2 regions of the Agrobacterium sp. 5Ca50 genome follow, and region 2 is predicted to be linked to the other one. Evidence: predicted binding sites of a transcription regulator. Region 2 holds the regulator's gene; the other holds the start of a gene.
What was found. Region 2 encodes PhoB, which activates phosphate uptake and scavenging genes when phosphate is short. Its sites were predicted from a motif close to TGTCATNNANCTGTCAT; they were not measured.
Positions count from the first base shown of each region.

Region 1: the regulator PhoB is predicted to act here: its motif matches at 3,059-3,075, upstream of ACZ5FM_RS04710 (esterase-like activity of phytase family protein).

Region 1 is NZ_AP026438.1:975,633-983,288, forward strand. Features, by position in the region: gene lon (endopeptidase La) at 18-2,435, shown strand; gene hupB (DNA-binding protein HupB) at 2,638-2,913, shown strand; gene ACZ5FM_RS04710 (esterase-like activity of phytase family protein) at 3,127-5,325, shown strand; gene ACZ5FM_RS04715 (alpha/beta hydrolase) at 5,432-6,295, opposite strand; gene ACZ5FM_RS04720 (hypothetical protein) at 6,430-6,642, opposite strand; tRNA gene ACZ5FM_RS04725 (tRNA-Val) at 6,747-6,822, opposite strand; tRNA gene ACZ5FM_RS04730 (tRNA-Asp) at 7,205-7,281, shown strand; tRNA gene ACZ5FM_RS04735 (tRNA-Asp) at 7,320-7,396, shown strand.
Region 2 is NZ_AP026438.1:3,628,276-3,635,931, forward strand. Features, by position in the region: gene pstC (phosphate ABC transporter permease subunit PstC) at 1-833, shown strand, start outside; gene pstA (phosphate ABC transporter permease PstA) at 830-2,155, shown strand; gene pstB (phosphate ABC transporter ATP-binding protein PstB) at 2,172-2,987, shown strand; gene phoU (phosphate signaling complex protein PhoU) at 3,090-3,809, shown strand; gene phoB (phosphate regulon transcriptional regulator PhoB) at 3,840-4,523, shown strand; tRNA gene ACZ5FM_RS17415 (tRNA-Leu) at 4,853-4,939, opposite strand; gene ACZ5FM_RS17420 (ABC transporter substrate-binding protein) at 5,484-7,082, shown strand; gene ACZ5FM_RS17425 (ABC transporter permease subunit) at 7,226-7,656, shown strand, end outside.

The sequences.
Region 1 (7,656 bases), 1.0 Mb from region 2:
CATGGAAAGGAAATAACATGACGAACACTACGTCTGCGGCATCTGGTGGCACTTATCCTGTCCTTCCCCTGCGCGACATTGTTGTTTTCCCGCATATGATCGTCCCGCTGTTCGTAGGGCGTGAGAAATCTATTCGTGCGCTTGAAGAGGTCATGGGTTCCGACAAGCAGATCATGCTTGCCACTCAGATCAATGCTAGCGACGACGATCCTGAACCATCTGCTATTCATGACGTTGGTACGGTGGCCAATGTTCTGCAGCTGCTCAAGCTGCCTGACGGCACCGTCAAGGTGCTGGTGGAAGGCAAGGGTCGTGCAAAGATCGACACTTACACCAGCCGCGAAGATTTCTACGAGGCAACGGCGGACCTTCTGGACGAGACCAAGGATGATCCTGTCGAAGTAGAAGCTCTTTCCCGTTCGGTCATTTCCGAATTTGAAAGCTACGTGAAGCTCAACAAGAAGATTTCCCCTGAAGTGGTTGGCGTTGCCGGCCAGATCGAGGACTATTCGAAGTTGGCTGACACGGTTGCATCGCACCTGTCGATCAAGATCAGCGAAAAGCAGGAAATGCTGGAAACCGTCAGCGTGAAGCTGCGTCTGGAAAAGGCGCTTGGCTTTATGGAAGGCGAGATTTCGGTTCTTCAGGTTGAAAAGCGCATCCGTTCTCGCGTCAAGCGCCAGATGGAGAAGACGCAGCGCGAATATTACCTGAACGAGCAGATGAAGGCGATCCAGAAGGAACTCGGTGACGGCGAAGACGGCCGGGACGAGATGGCCGAGCTGGAAGAACGCATCTCCCGCACCAAACTCTCCAAGGAGGCCAAGGAAAAGGCCGAGGCGGAGATGAAGAAGCTGCGCCAGATGAGCCCGATGTCGGCAGAAGCCACCGTCGTTCGCAACTACATGGATTGGCTGCTTGGTCTGCCATGGGGCAAGAAGTCGAAGATCAAAACTGATTTGAACAAGGCTGAGGAGATCCTCGAAGTCGATCACTTCGGTCTCGACAAGGTCAAGGAACGTATCGTCGAATATCTGGCCGTGCAGGCACGCGCCACCAAGATTCGCGGACCGATCCTGTGCCTCGTTGGCCCTCCAGGCGTTGGTAAGACTTCGCTTGCAAAGTCCATCGCCAAGGCAACCGGCCGCGAATATGTTCGCATGGCGCTGGGTGGTGTACGCGATGAGGCGGAAATTCGTGGTCACCGCCGCACCTATATCGGCTCCATGCCAGGCAAGGTCGTGCAGTCCATGAAGAAGGCCAAGAAGACCAACCCGCTCTTCCTGCTCGATGAAATCGACAAGATGGGTATGGACTTCCGTGGCGATCCGTCGTCGGCTCTGCTCGAGGTGCTGGATCCGGAACAGAACTCCACCTTCATGGACCACTATCTTGAAGTGGAATATGACCTGTCCGACGTGATGTTCATCACCACGGCGAACACGCTCAATATTCCAGGCCCGCTGATGGACCGTATGGAGATCATCCGCATCGCTGGTTACACCGAAGATGAAAAGCGTGAAATTGCCAAGCGTCACCTGCTGCCTAAGGCCATCAGGGAACATGCGTTGCAGCCGGACGAGTTTTCCGTCAGCGACGATGCGATCATGGCGGTCATCCAGCAGTATACCCGTGAAGCCGGCGTTCGTAGCTTCGAGCGTGAATTGATGAAACTGGCACGTAAGGCCGTGACCGAAATCATCAAGGGCAAGACCAAGTCCGTGGCTGTAACGGCTGCCAACATCAATGACTATCTGGGCGTTCCACGCTTCCGTCATGGTGAGGCTGAACGTGAAGATCAGGTCGGTGTTGTCACCGGTCTCGCATGGACCGAAGTTGGTGGCGAACTGCTGACGATCGAAGGCGTGATGATGCCGGGCAAGGGTCGCATGACCGTGACCGGTAACTTGAAGGAAGTGATGAAGGAATCGATTTCGGCAGCGGCATCCTATGTCCGTTCGCGCGCTGTTGATTTCGGCATCGAGCCTCCACGTTTCGACAAGAGCGACATCCACGTTCACGTTCCCGAAGGTGCCACTCCGAAGGATGGCCCATCGGCAGGTGTGGCGATGGCAACCGCCATCGTATCGATCATGACCGGCATTCCTGTTTCCAAGGATGTCGCCATGACCGGTGAAATCACACTGCGTGGTCGTGTTCTGCCCATCGGCGGCCTCAAGGAAAAGCTCCTTGCAGCCCTGCGCGGCGGCATCAAGAAGGTGCTCATTCCGGAAGAAAACGCCAAGGATTTGGCCGAGATTCCGGACAATGTGAAGAACGGAATGGAGATCATTCCTGTGTCCCGCATGGGTGAGGTTATCGAACATGCGCTACTGCGCAAACCCGAGCCGATCGAGTGGGATGGCAGCATTGAGACGCCACTCGTTGCCACCGTCGAAGGTGTCGATGACGCCGGTCAGACGATCGCACATTGAGGTTTTACGACCTCACGTGAAGCCATATTGGTAAAAAACACACAAAGGCTGGCAGAAATGCCAGCCTTTGTTGTGAAAAAAGCAGCTAGACCTCTTGTTTTTCAGGCGATTCCGGCGCTTTTGAGTTGCGGGTCGCAGGTAGCTAGCTATTCTGCGCCCGGCTTAATTTGAGTCGTTTCAAACCATAGAAAGGGGTGGAAACATGAATAAGAATGAGCTCGTTTCCGCAGTTGCCGAAAAGGCCGGTCTCACTAAGGCAGATGCTGCTTCCGCAGTTGACGCTGTATTCGAAACCGTCCAGAGCGAACTGAAGAATGGTGGCGACATCCGCCTCGCAGGTTTTGGCAGCTTCACTGTCAGCCGTCGTGAAGCCTCCAAGGGCCGCAACCCGTCCACGGGTGCTGAAGTTGATATTCCTGCCCGTAACGTGCCGAAGTTCTCGGCTGGCAAGGGTCTCAAGGACGCCGTGAACTCCTAAAGTTTCCACTATGCGCTGCCTCGCGGCGAGTGAGCGCATATTTGGCTTGTGAGTACTGAAATTGAAAGCCCGGTGCCTTTGCATCGGGTTTTTATTTTACCTTGCGTCTGTTTGCTGTGGATGACCCGGCTAAATAACCGATGTCTGTCATTCGTGTGTAACATGCATGCAGCAGAAGCCGACTGTTCGATTTAATGGAACAGGAGGCTTCCCATGACGTTTCGTTTTACTTCGGCCGGCCTAATGGCTGTGCTGCTTACTTCCGTCGCCTTGCCTGCTGCTGCTGATCAGGTTTTCAACCGCATTGCATCTTTCCCGGTGGCGCTAAACCTGCCCAACGACAAGGACGCCAAAACGGTATCGTCTGCTGAGATCATCGCGGCCAGTGAAGACGGCAATACACTGATCTATTCCGACAGCCCGCTGGGCGGCATTGGCTTTATCGACATTACCGATGCCAAGGCACCGAAGGCTGGTGGTGCCCTGTTGCTGGAAGGTGAACCGACGTCGGTCGCCGTTGCTGGAACCAAGGTTCTGGCCGGTGTGAATACCTCCGAAAGCTTCACCAAGCCATCCGGCAAACTGGTGACTGTCGATATCGCCAGCAAGAAGATAGACGCCAGCTGCGATCTGGGCGGTCAGCCTGATTCTGTCGCCATTTCTCCAGACAAGACATTTGCCGCCATCGCGATCGAAAATGAACGCGATGAAGACGTCAATGATGGTGCATTGCCGCAGATGCCGGCTGGCTATCTAGTCACGGTTGCCCTAAAAGACGGCGTTGCCGATTGCGCCACCGTCAAGCACATTGACATGACTGGCCTGGCAGATATCGCACCGGAAGATCCAGAGCCGGAATTCGTTTCCATCAACACGAATGGCGACATTGCCGTGACGCTGCAGGAAAACAACCACATCGTGATTGTTGATGGCAAAGCCGGTACGGTTAAAAGCCACTTCTCCGCTGGCACGGTTGACCTGGAAGGCATCGACACCAAGTCGGACGGCGCCCTGAAGTTCACGGACAAGCAGGAAGCCCGTAAACGCGAACCTGACGCCATCAAGTGGCTGGGCACAGATCGTGTTGTCATCGCCAATGAAGGCGACTGGGAAGGCGGCGCACGCGGCTTCACCATTTTCGACACAGCTGGCAAGGTCCTCTATGAAGCTGGCGCTTCCTTCGAACATGCCGTCGCCAGTATCGGCCACTATCCCGAGAAGCGTTCGAGAGCCAAGGGCGTAGAGCCTGAAGGTCTTGAAGTCGCAACCTTTGGCGATGACCGCTTTATCTTCGTTCTGTCCGAGCGTAGCTCCGTGGTTGGCGTTTACAAGGATACCGGCGCAGAACCTGAGCTGACACAGCTTCTGCCATCCGGCATCTCTCCAGAAGGTGCTGTGGCGATCCCTGGCCGCAATCTGCTGGCAACTGCCAACGAGGCCGATCTGGTCGAAGATGGTGGTGCCCGTTCGCACGTCATGTTGTTTGAGCGTGCGGAAGGCGAGGCGGCTTACCCGCAGCTGGTATCGGCAACGGTAGACGGCGCGCCAATCGGTTGGGGTGCGCTGTCCGGTCTGGTCGCTGACGCTGAAAAGGATGGCATCCTTTATGCGGTTTCCGATTCGGTTTATGGCATGCAGCCATCGATCTACACGATCGACGCAACCCAGAAACCTGCTGTCATCACCTCTGTCTTGCGCGTGAAGCGTGATGGTCAGCCTGCCCAGAAACTCGACATCGAAGGCATCACTCTCGATGGCAAGGGCGGTTTCTGGCTGGCATCGGAAGGCAACAGCGAAAAGCTGCTTCCGCACGCACTTTACAACGTCAACGCCAAGGGTGAGATCAAGGCGGAGATCGCCCTGCCGAAGGAATTGCTTGAGGGTGAGACCCGTTACGGCTTTGAAGGTGTGACCGTTGTGGGCGAAGGCGACGACGCCACCCTGTGGATGGCTGTGCAGCGCGAATGGGGCACAGACGAGAAGGGCTTTGTGAAGCTCGTCTCCTATAACCCCAAGGCCAAGGAGTGGGGCGCTGTGCGTTACCAGCTCGACAAGCCTGAAGCCGGTTGGGTTGGCCTGTCGGAAATCTCTGCCCATGGCGACCACGTCTACATCGTGGAACGCGACAACCAGATTGGTGATGCCGCAGCCATCAAGAAGCTGTACCGCGTTGCAAAGGCTGACCTGAAGCCTGCCAAGATCGGTGGCGAGCTACCTCTCGTGACCAAGGAACTGGCCCATGACTTCCTGCCAGACCTTAAGGCGCAGACCAATGGTTACACCGTCGACAAGCTGGAAGGCTTTGCCTTCGACAAGTCTGGCAAGGCTTACGCCGTGACCGACAATGACGGCGTGGATGATTCCTCGGGCGAAACACTGTTCTTTGCAGTGGACCTCAAGGGCACCAACTGATTTTTGACGCACAAAAAACGGCCGGACACCAAAATGTCCGGCCGTTTTTGTTTTGGAGTGAGAAAATTCGGGCCACTGACGACGAATCGCATCCTGACGTCAGGACTCAGACGGTGATGTGCTCCGGCAAACGGGCATCAATCCACGCCACCATGTCGTCCAGTACGCGTTCCTTCCCCAGATCATTGAGAAGATCATGGAAATGCCCCTCGTAAAGTTTGAGGGTTTTGTCGCTGGAGCCTGCCGTTTTGTAAAAAAACTCGCTGCCGCTTGGCACGGTCGCTTTGTCAGCAGTGCCATGCAGAATCAGCAAGGGAAGTTTTATGGTCGGAAATTCCCGCTTCAAATGTTCATCGGCACGCACCAGAGCAGCAACTGTTGCAGCTGGCTGTGTTTCATTGGCAATCAATGGATCGGCATTGAGAATACGTACAGCCTCGCCATCGCGTGAAAAATCTTCATTTTTCAGTTTGAGCACCGGTAGGCGAGGGAAGAACCCACTTAAAAATTTGGTGATTCCAAGAACGAAATTGGGGGCGGGCACCTTGAAAGCAAAACTTTCGCAGATCAGGCCGGCCAATCCATCCTGCATTTCCAGAGCGTAGGAACATGAGACGACGCCACCAGCGCTGTGACCCAGCAAAAAAACCGGCAGATTCGGATTGCGGGACTTCGCCAGATCAATGACAATGCCGAGATCGGCGACATAATCGGCAATATTATCGACATAGAATCGCGGTCCGTCGGATTTTCCACGGCCGCGTAAGTCGAGTGCGTAGACAATAAAGCCTCTTTGCATGAATTTTTCGGCGGCCCAGAGATACTGGCCGCCATGAGAAGTCACGCCGTGGCAAATCACCAAGACGGTCCGAGGCACAGAATCGGGTTTCCACGAGCGTACGAAGAGTCGCAGCCCGCCTGTTGTTGATAAAAATTCTTCCTGAAATGCACTGCCTTCCATCTGCGTCATCGGAAACTCCCGTGGTCAAGGCGTGGGAATTGACCTTTATCACGGGAGCAACGACGAGCGAAGCGCAAAAATACGCGCTATGATTGCGATGGTGGAGCGAAAAAAACGATGCGGTCAGCGAGTAGGTGCGTTTCTTATTCTTCGTCGGACAAAAGGCCGTCATACACCTCGAGCAAAGCAGCGGTTATTGCGGCACCGAGTGCATTTGCTGCCTCGCGAATGGTCTCTTCACTGCTGTCGCGCGCTGCAATCGCCAGGGATGAGCCCTCAACGGCAATGATCTCCTTGGCGCGTTCGATTGCCCACAGGCCGAAATCACCACGATTGTCGATTGAGATAGTGTCCATGTTGATAATTCCCGTTGGTTGTTTTTTCTGACCAAGCGGAAAACAATACGCCACGAATAAATGGCGACATTCAAGATACTTAAAAGGGGAGACAAGAAGGAAAATGGTGGGCGATGAGAGACTCGAACTCCCGACATCCTCGGTGTAAACGAGGCGCTCTACCAACTGAGCTAATCGCCCTTCGCGTCTTGCGAACCGTTTGTTATGTTCGCCGCGTCGGTGGCTGTGATCTATGCGGATCAGAAAAAAAGCGCAAGTCCCCTTTGTGAAGTTTTTTCAAAATTTTCTGATTTCGCTGTGCGCAATTGCGTAACATCCCGAGAAAATAAGGGTTTTTCCCTATCAGAAAAAATTCAAGAAAATTTCACTCTCTATAGGACGCCCAAAACAGGGGAGGGCTGTGGATAAAATCGGCCGTTTGGGACAGATTTTGGAAAGAAAAAAACGAAAGCGTATTTTTTGTCATGAAACCTGTTGACACCCAAACATGAACCCCGTAGTTAGCCGCTCACGGACAGTCGAGGCTGCTTCGTTAGGCAGGTTTCTGCTGAATAAGGATTAAGCGGGTGTAGCTCAGTTGGTTAGAGTGCCGGCCTGTCACGCCGGAGGTCGCGGGTTCGAGCCCCGTCACTCGCGCCATCCTTTCCTCGAAAAACGCAGATGAAAATCTGCAATGCGCGGGTGTAGCTCAGTCGGTTAGAGTGCCGGCCTGTCACGCCGGAGGTCGCGGGTTCGAGCCCCGTCACTCGCGCCATTTATTTTTTAAATGTCCCCTCCATCGTTGTTTACACGCTCGTCTCTCCAGAGACTGTGGCGTGCTTTGCGCGTTGCGCGCGGTTCAAATGAATCGCGTTTGCCGCCCAACATTTCCTTCCTTTTTTGCTCATATTTCCGTTATGCAAAATGTGCTTTTTGCAGTGCAATTTCCAGCAAATTTCTCACCTTTGTGACTTTGTTTTTTGTTTGGCGGAATATTCATTTTTTTTAAGTATTTAGCGGTATCCAAAGGGGTGG
Region 2 (7,656 bases):
CGATCCAGTTCTTCAATATGGTGCCGGCACATGAGTTCTTCTTTGGAACCGTGTGGGACCCACGTTTTGCGGCTGCTGGTGCAACGGACAGTTCCGGTCAGTTTGGTCTCATCCCACTGTTGATGGGTACGCTGTACATCGGTCTGGTTGCCATGCTCGTGGCCGTACCGGTTGGCCTGTTCTCGGCTATCTACATGGCGGAATACGCTTCGCCGCGTGTTCGCTCGATGGCCAAGCCACTTCTCGAAGTGCTCGCCGGTATCCCAACCATCGTTTACGGCTTTTTCGCCCTGACGACTGTTGGTCCGTTCCTGCGTGACATCTCCACCCAGATCAACGGTCTGGCAACGGGTAACTACACCACCTTCATCCAGGCACAGAGTGTTCTGACCGCTGGTTTCGTTATGGGCATCATGCTCATTCCTTATGTGTCGTCGCTGTCGGACGATATCATCACCGCCGTGCCGCGGGCACTGCGTGACGGTTCGCTCGGCCTTGGTGCAACCCGTTCGGAAACCATCAAGCGCGTTGTTCTGCCAGCTGCCTTGCCGGGTATTGTTGGTGCTATCCTCATGACGGCATCGCGCGCTATCGGTGAAACCATGATCGTTGTTCTGGCCGCCGGTGTTGCCGCGCGCATCCAGTTCAACCCATTTGAACCGATGACGACCGTGACCGTGAAAATCGTCAGCCAGTTGACGGGCGACCTTGAATTTACCTCGCCCCAGACGCTGGTTGCTTTTGCCCTCGGCATTACGCTTTTCACCATCACGCTTTGCCTCAATATCTACGCGCTTTACATCGTGCGCAAATACCGGGAGCAGTATGAATGACCGACGCAGTTTCCTCGCCGGCCTCCACTCCGTCTGCCAAGGCGTCCACAAACCGTCGCGATATCGGTATTAAGCGTCGCTACGCTGCTGAACGCCGGTTCCGTGCCTATGGTGTCGCTGCGATCTCGTTTGGCTTGATTTTTCTCGCGCTGTTGCTGTGGTCGGTGATTGGCAAGGGCTATACCGCCTTCCAGCAGACGATGATCACGGTGCCTGTCGAGTTCTCCGAGCAGGTTATCGACCCGAACAATGAGCGCGCTCAGAATCCGGCAAAGTTGATGACCGCCAACTACCCGATCCTGGCACGCGACGCTGTTGCCAAGGTTCTGGGTATTGCACCTGACAACCGTGCAGACCTGCGCGCTGTCAATGCCATGATCTCCGATAGCGTGCGCACTCAGCTTCGCGATATCGTGACCAAGGATCCGTCGGTTATCGGTACGACCCGCAACGTGTCGCTGCTGGCGGCGGGCGACATCGACTCTGCTTACAAGGGTCAGATCGACCTGTCTGTGGCCGAAGCCAGCCGCAAGGTAAAAGACAATCAGGTTGGCTGGATGAACCAGCTTGCTGAGGCTGGCCAGTTGGCCAAGCACTTCAACACCGGCATCTTCTTCAATGGCGCATCCAGCCGCCCGGAAGCCTCTGGCGTGGGCGTTGCGCTGATCGGCTCCTTCTACATGATGCTGATCGTTCTGGTGCTGTCGCTGCCAATCGGTGTTGCCGCTTCCATCTATCTGGAAGAGTTTGCTCCGAAGAACCGCTTCACCGACCTCATCGAAGTCAACATCAACAATCTCGCGGCCGTTCCGTCCATTGTGTACGGTCTGCTTGGTCTGTCGGTGTTCATCAACTTCATGGGCTTCCCACGTTCGGCATCGATTGTTGGTGGTCTGGTTCTGACCCTGATGACCCTGCCAACCATCATCATTGCTACCCGTGCGGCACTCAAAGCAGTTCCGCCATCTATCCGCGCTGCGGCCCTTGGCCTCGGTGCATCGAAAATGCAGACGATCTTCCATCACGTATTGCCTCTGGCCATGCCGGGTATTCTGACCGGCACGATCATTGGTCTTGCACATGCTCTGGGTGAAACCGCACCGCTGCTTCTCATCGGCATGGTGGCCTTCGTTGCCAACTACCCGACCACACCAATGGACCCTGCTACTGCCTTGCCAGTCCAGATCTACATGTGGGCAAATGAAGCAGAACGCGCTTTCGTAGAGCGTACATCGGGAGCAATCATCATATTGCTTCTGTTCCTGATTGTTATGAATGTAGGCGCAATCCTTCTGCGTCGACGTTTCGAACGGCGCTGGTAAAAGGAGCTTGAAGCAGATGAACATGATGTCGGAAGCAGCAGTTGAAAAGGCGCTGGACAAGAAAATGAATGATGTTTCGCTTAAGATGATCGGCAAGGACGTTTCGGTTTATTACGGAGAGAAGCGCGCGCTTTTCGACGTGAACCTCAACGTTCGCGAAAACACCGTAACTGCGCTGATCGGCCCATCGGGTTGTGGTAAGTCCACATTCCTGCGCACATTGAACCGCATGAATGATACCATCGATGGCTGCCGCGTTACCGGCAAGATCACGCTCGATACGGATGATATCTACGATCCGGCCATCGACGTGGTGGAACTGCGTGCCCGCGTCGGCATGGTGTTCCAGAAGCCAAACCCGTTCCCCAAGACGATCTATGAGAACATCTCTTACGGCCCACGTATTCACGGCCTGGCAAAGTCGCGTGCGGACATGGACCAGATCGTTGAATCCAGCCTTCACAAGGCCGGTCTCTGGAACGAAGTAAAGGATCGCCTGCACGAATCGGGTACCGGTCTTTCCGGTGGTCAGCAGCAACGCCTCTGCATCGCCCGTGCGGTTGCCGTCAGCCCGGAAGTCATCCTGATGGATGAGCCTTGCTCGGCTCTCGACCCGATTGCAACGGCACGTGTGGAAGAACTGATCCACGAACTGCGCACCAACTACACCATTGTCATCGTGACGCACTCGATGCAGCAGGCAGCTCGCGTTTCGCAACGCACGGCGATGTTCCACCTCGGCCATCTTGTCGAAGAAAACGACACTGACAAGATGTTCACCAATCCAGACGACCAGCGCACGCAGGATTACATCATGGGACGCTTCGGCTAATCCTGGAGTAATCGCCCGCTGTTAACGTGAAAGAATTGTGCCGGAGCGACTTGGAGCCATTTAGCTTCGTCTCGCGTCCTTGCAGAAGCCGGAGACTTTGAAATGACATCGACACATTCGCATATCTTGTCTGCTTATGACGATGAGCTGAAATTCCTGACACGCCGCATCTCTGAGATGGGTGGTCTTGCAGAACAAATGTGCGCGGATGCAGTTCGCGCATTGGTCAACTCCGATGCGGCTTTGGCCCAGAAGGTCATTTCAGAAGACGTCGTACTTGACCACGCGGAACGCGAAATTGGTGACAAGGCAATTGTGACCATTGCCAAGCGTCAGCCAATGGCGGCCGACCTGCGCGAAATCATCGGTTCCCTGCGTATTGCAAGCGACCTGGAGCGCGTTGGCGACCTTGGCAAGAACACTGCCAAGCGCGTAATCGCTGTTCAGGGCACGGGCGTACCACGCAAGCTGGCACGCGGCCTGGAGCACCTGTCCGAGCTGGCACTGGTTCAGCTCAAGGAAGTGCTTGATGTTTACGCAACGCGTTCTGCCGAGAAGGCCAATGCCATCCGTGAGCGTGATGAAGAAATCGACGCTATGTATACCTCGCTGTTCCGCGAACTGCTGACATACATGATGGAAGATCCGCGCAACATCACCACCTGCACGCATTTGCTGTTCTGCGCCAAGAACATCGAACGTATCGGTGACCACGCAACCAATATCGCCGAAACCATCTATTACATGGCAACAGGCAGCCAGCTTGAAGGTGATCGTCCGAAGGACGACAGCTCCAACACGCTCGGTGCTGTAACCGAATAATAGATAGACGGACTTGAGCGGAGTACAGCCATGTTGCCGAAGATCGCAGTCGTAGAAGATGAAGAAGCCCTGAGCGTTCTGCTGCGTTACAATCTAGAAGCCGAAGGCTACGAAGTCGACACGATCACCCGTGGAGACGAAGCAGAAATTCGTTTGCAGGAACGGGTTCCTGACCTTCTGTTGCTGGACTGGATGCTGCCGGGTGTTTCCGGCATCGAACTGTGTCGGCGCCTCAGAATGCGGCCTGAAACAGAACGCCTGCCGATTATCATGCTGACGGCGCGTGGTGAAGAAAGCGAACGCGTTCGCGGTCTCGCCACCGGAGCGGATGACTATGTCGTCAAGCCGTTCTCCACGCCAGAGCTGATGGCACGTGTGAAAGCTATGCTGCGCCGTGCGAAGCCCGAGGTGCTGTCTTCGGTGCTAAAATGCGGTGATATCGAGCTTGATCGTGAAACGCACCGCGTTCACCGTAAAAGCCGTGAAGTGCGCCTTGGGCCAACCGAGTTCCGCCTGCTGGAGTTCCTGATGTCCTCACCGGGGCGCGTGTTCTCACGTTCGCAGCTGCTCGACGGTGTCTGGGGGCATGATATCTACGTCGACGAACGCACCGTTGACGTGCATGTAGGACGTCTGCGCAAGGCGCTGAACTTCTCCAATATGCAGGATGTCATTCGCACGGTTCGTGGTGCGGGTTATTCGATGGAAGCTTGATCCGGTCTTTCATCATGTAAAAACATCAAAGGCGCGGCTCATAGTCGCCCTTTTTGTTTCTGGGAGAGCTTTCACTACCCATGAGTTCACAACTCATCGATGCCACCGTTGCTCGATATGAGAACGCGGCATATCCAGTTTGGTGCAAAATTGACCTGAAAATTTGCGGTTTCAGACACGCCCAATCCGACGAACAAAACGATGGTTCGAATTGGTCGAAATCTATCATTTTCAGACAGGCTGTGAGGAGTAACTAGGCCCTAAACGCAAAAAAGCTCCGGAGACCGGAGCTTTTTTGCAGGCTGATTTAGATAACTAAATCAAGAAATTGGTGCCCAGAAGAGGACTCGAACCTCCACACCCTTGCGAGTACCAGCACCTGAAGCTGGCGCGTCTACCAATTCCGCCATCTGGGCGACGGAGAGCGATGTACGGCGAGCAGCGCTCTATGTCAACGGACTTTTTTATTTTTTATGACAAATTGTTTTCAGTCATACGGATTGGCGATTCAACTAATTGAAAATAAATAGTATTTTTACGTGAAAATTTCCGCGCATGGTTTTGCACAGCCTCTAAGCCCTTGTTTTATGCGGATTCTGCGTTTTGCCTGATTTGCCAAGATGCTGGTTTTGCGTGGCACCAATTCCCTCACATATCAGAGCCTTAAATAAGGCTGGCCTGTATCGATACAGGAATCTCTGGTTGTAACAGAATAAATCATATCTTTAGGCAAAAAGGGGGCTTCCGCCTCTGCCTCTCGTGATGCTAAGACAGCTTTTCGGTTACAGCGCCCGTTATTTTGGCAATGGGGGCAGCGAGGCTGGAACAGCAAAACGGAAACTGCCTTGTGAAGCTCTTCCCGTGTTGTGGCTCCGGCATCGGAACAGACTGAAATTACGATAATGACTCAACCATTCCCGTCTGTTGGCACAAACGGGAACATAAAAGTGGGAGCTATACATGAATTCCAAAATTGGCCTCATTGCGGCAGCCTTGCTGTCTGCAACATGCTTCGCCAATGTAGCAAGCGCGAAAACCTTCGTTTACTGCTCCGAAGGTTCTCCAGAAGGTTTTGACCCGGGCCTCTACACCGCCGGCACCACCTTTGACGCCGCTGCACACACTGTTTACAGCCGCCTGCTCGAATTCGAGCCCGGCACAACCAAGCCAGTTGCTGGTCTTGCTGAAAGCTGGGAAGTTTCGGAAGACGGCACGGTTTACACCTTCAAGCTGCGTCCGGGCGTAAAGTTCCAGACAACTGATTTCTTCACGCCAAGCCGTGAACTGAACGCCGATGACGTTGTTTTCTCCATCGAGCGCCAGATCAAGACTGACAACCCATGGCACCAGTATGTTGCTGGTACATCCTGGGAATATGCTGCCGGCATGGGCTTCCCAGAGCTGATCAAGTCGGTTGAAAAAGTCGACGACATGACGGTCAAGATCACCCTGAACCGTCCTGAAGCACCTTTCCTGGCAAACCTTGCGATGCCATTCGCTTCGATCGTTTCGAAGGAATACACCGACAAGCTCGCTGCTGACGGCACCAAGGAACAGCTGAACCAGAAGCCAGTTGGCACCGGTCCGTTCGCATTCGTCGGTTACCAGCAGGATGCCGTTATCCGTTACAAGGCTAACAAGGAATACTGGGGCGGCGCGCCTAAGGTTGACGATCTCGTATTCGCGATCACCACCGACGCTGCTGTTCGTTACCAGAAGCTCAAGGCTGGCGAATGCCACCTGATGCCGTTCCCGAACGCTGCTGACGTACAGTCCATGAAGGCTGATCCAAACCTGCAGGTTATGGAACAGGAAGGCCTGAACGTTGCTTACCTCGCCTACAACACAACGCAGGCTCCGTTTGACAAGGTCGAAGTCCGCAAGGCGCTCAACAAGGCTATCAACAAGCCAGCTATCGTTGATGCAGTGTTCCAGGGCATGGCAACGCCTGCCAAGAACCCGATCCCACCGACAATGTGGTCTTACAACGACAAGATCGAAGATGATTCTTACGATCTCGACGCTGCCAAGAAGATGCTTGAAGAAGCAGGCGTGAAGGACCTCTCCATGAAGGTCTGGGCAATGCCGGTTTCGCGTCCTTACATGCTCAACGCACGTCGCGCTGCTGAAGTTATCCAGGACGACTTCGCAAAGATCGGCGTAAAGGTTGAGATCGTGTCCTACGAATGGGCCGAATACCTCGACCGTTCAAAGGCTAAGGACCGTGACGGCGCTGTATTCCTAGGCTGGACTGGCGACAATGGCGATCCAGACAACTTCCTCGACACACTTCTCGGCTGCGAAGCTGTTGGCGGTAACAACCGTGCGCAGTGGTGCAACAAGGAGTTCAACGATCTGGTGAAGAAGGCCAAGGTTACGACCGATCAGGCTGAGCGCACCAAGCTCTATGAAGAAGCTCAGGTTATCTTCAAGAAGGAAGCTCCTTGGGCAACCATCGACCACTCCCTGTCCATCGTTCCGATGCGTAAGGAAGTCAGCGGCTTCGTTCAGAGCCCGCTGGGTGACTTCACATTCGAAAATGTGGACATCGCTGAGTAAGCTGTCATCGTTAAGCGTGCCGCGTGCCTTTTAATAAAGGCGCGCGGCATTTGCTTTGTGCAGTTCCGACAAATTAAGATGTAGGCAAAATCGCCACACCTACCAACGAACAGGTTCCTGAAGGAACAGATCGAAGGTCTACTATGATTGGCTTCCTTGTACGGCGCATAGCTGTGCTCATCCCGACATTCATCGGGGTTTCTATCGTTGCATTTTTGTTCATTCGCTTGCTTCCGGGTGACCCGGTTGCCCTGCTGTCGGGTGAACGCGTCATGTCCCCAGAGCGCCACGCACAGATCAGTGCTGCGCTCGGCATGGATCGCCCGCTGGTCATCCAGTATCTGGATTACCTTGGCGGCGTCCTCACTGGCGATTTCGGCACATCCATTGTGTCCAAATCGCCTATTCTCGGCCAGTTTCTTGCACTATTCCCGGCAACGGTTGAACTGTCCTTCTGTGCGATCGTGCTGGCTATCGCTATCGGTATTCCGGCCGGCATCATTGCCGCCATCAAGCGTGGTTCTGTCTTCGATCAGGGCCTGATGGGCGTTGCTCTTGTTGGTTACTCCATGCC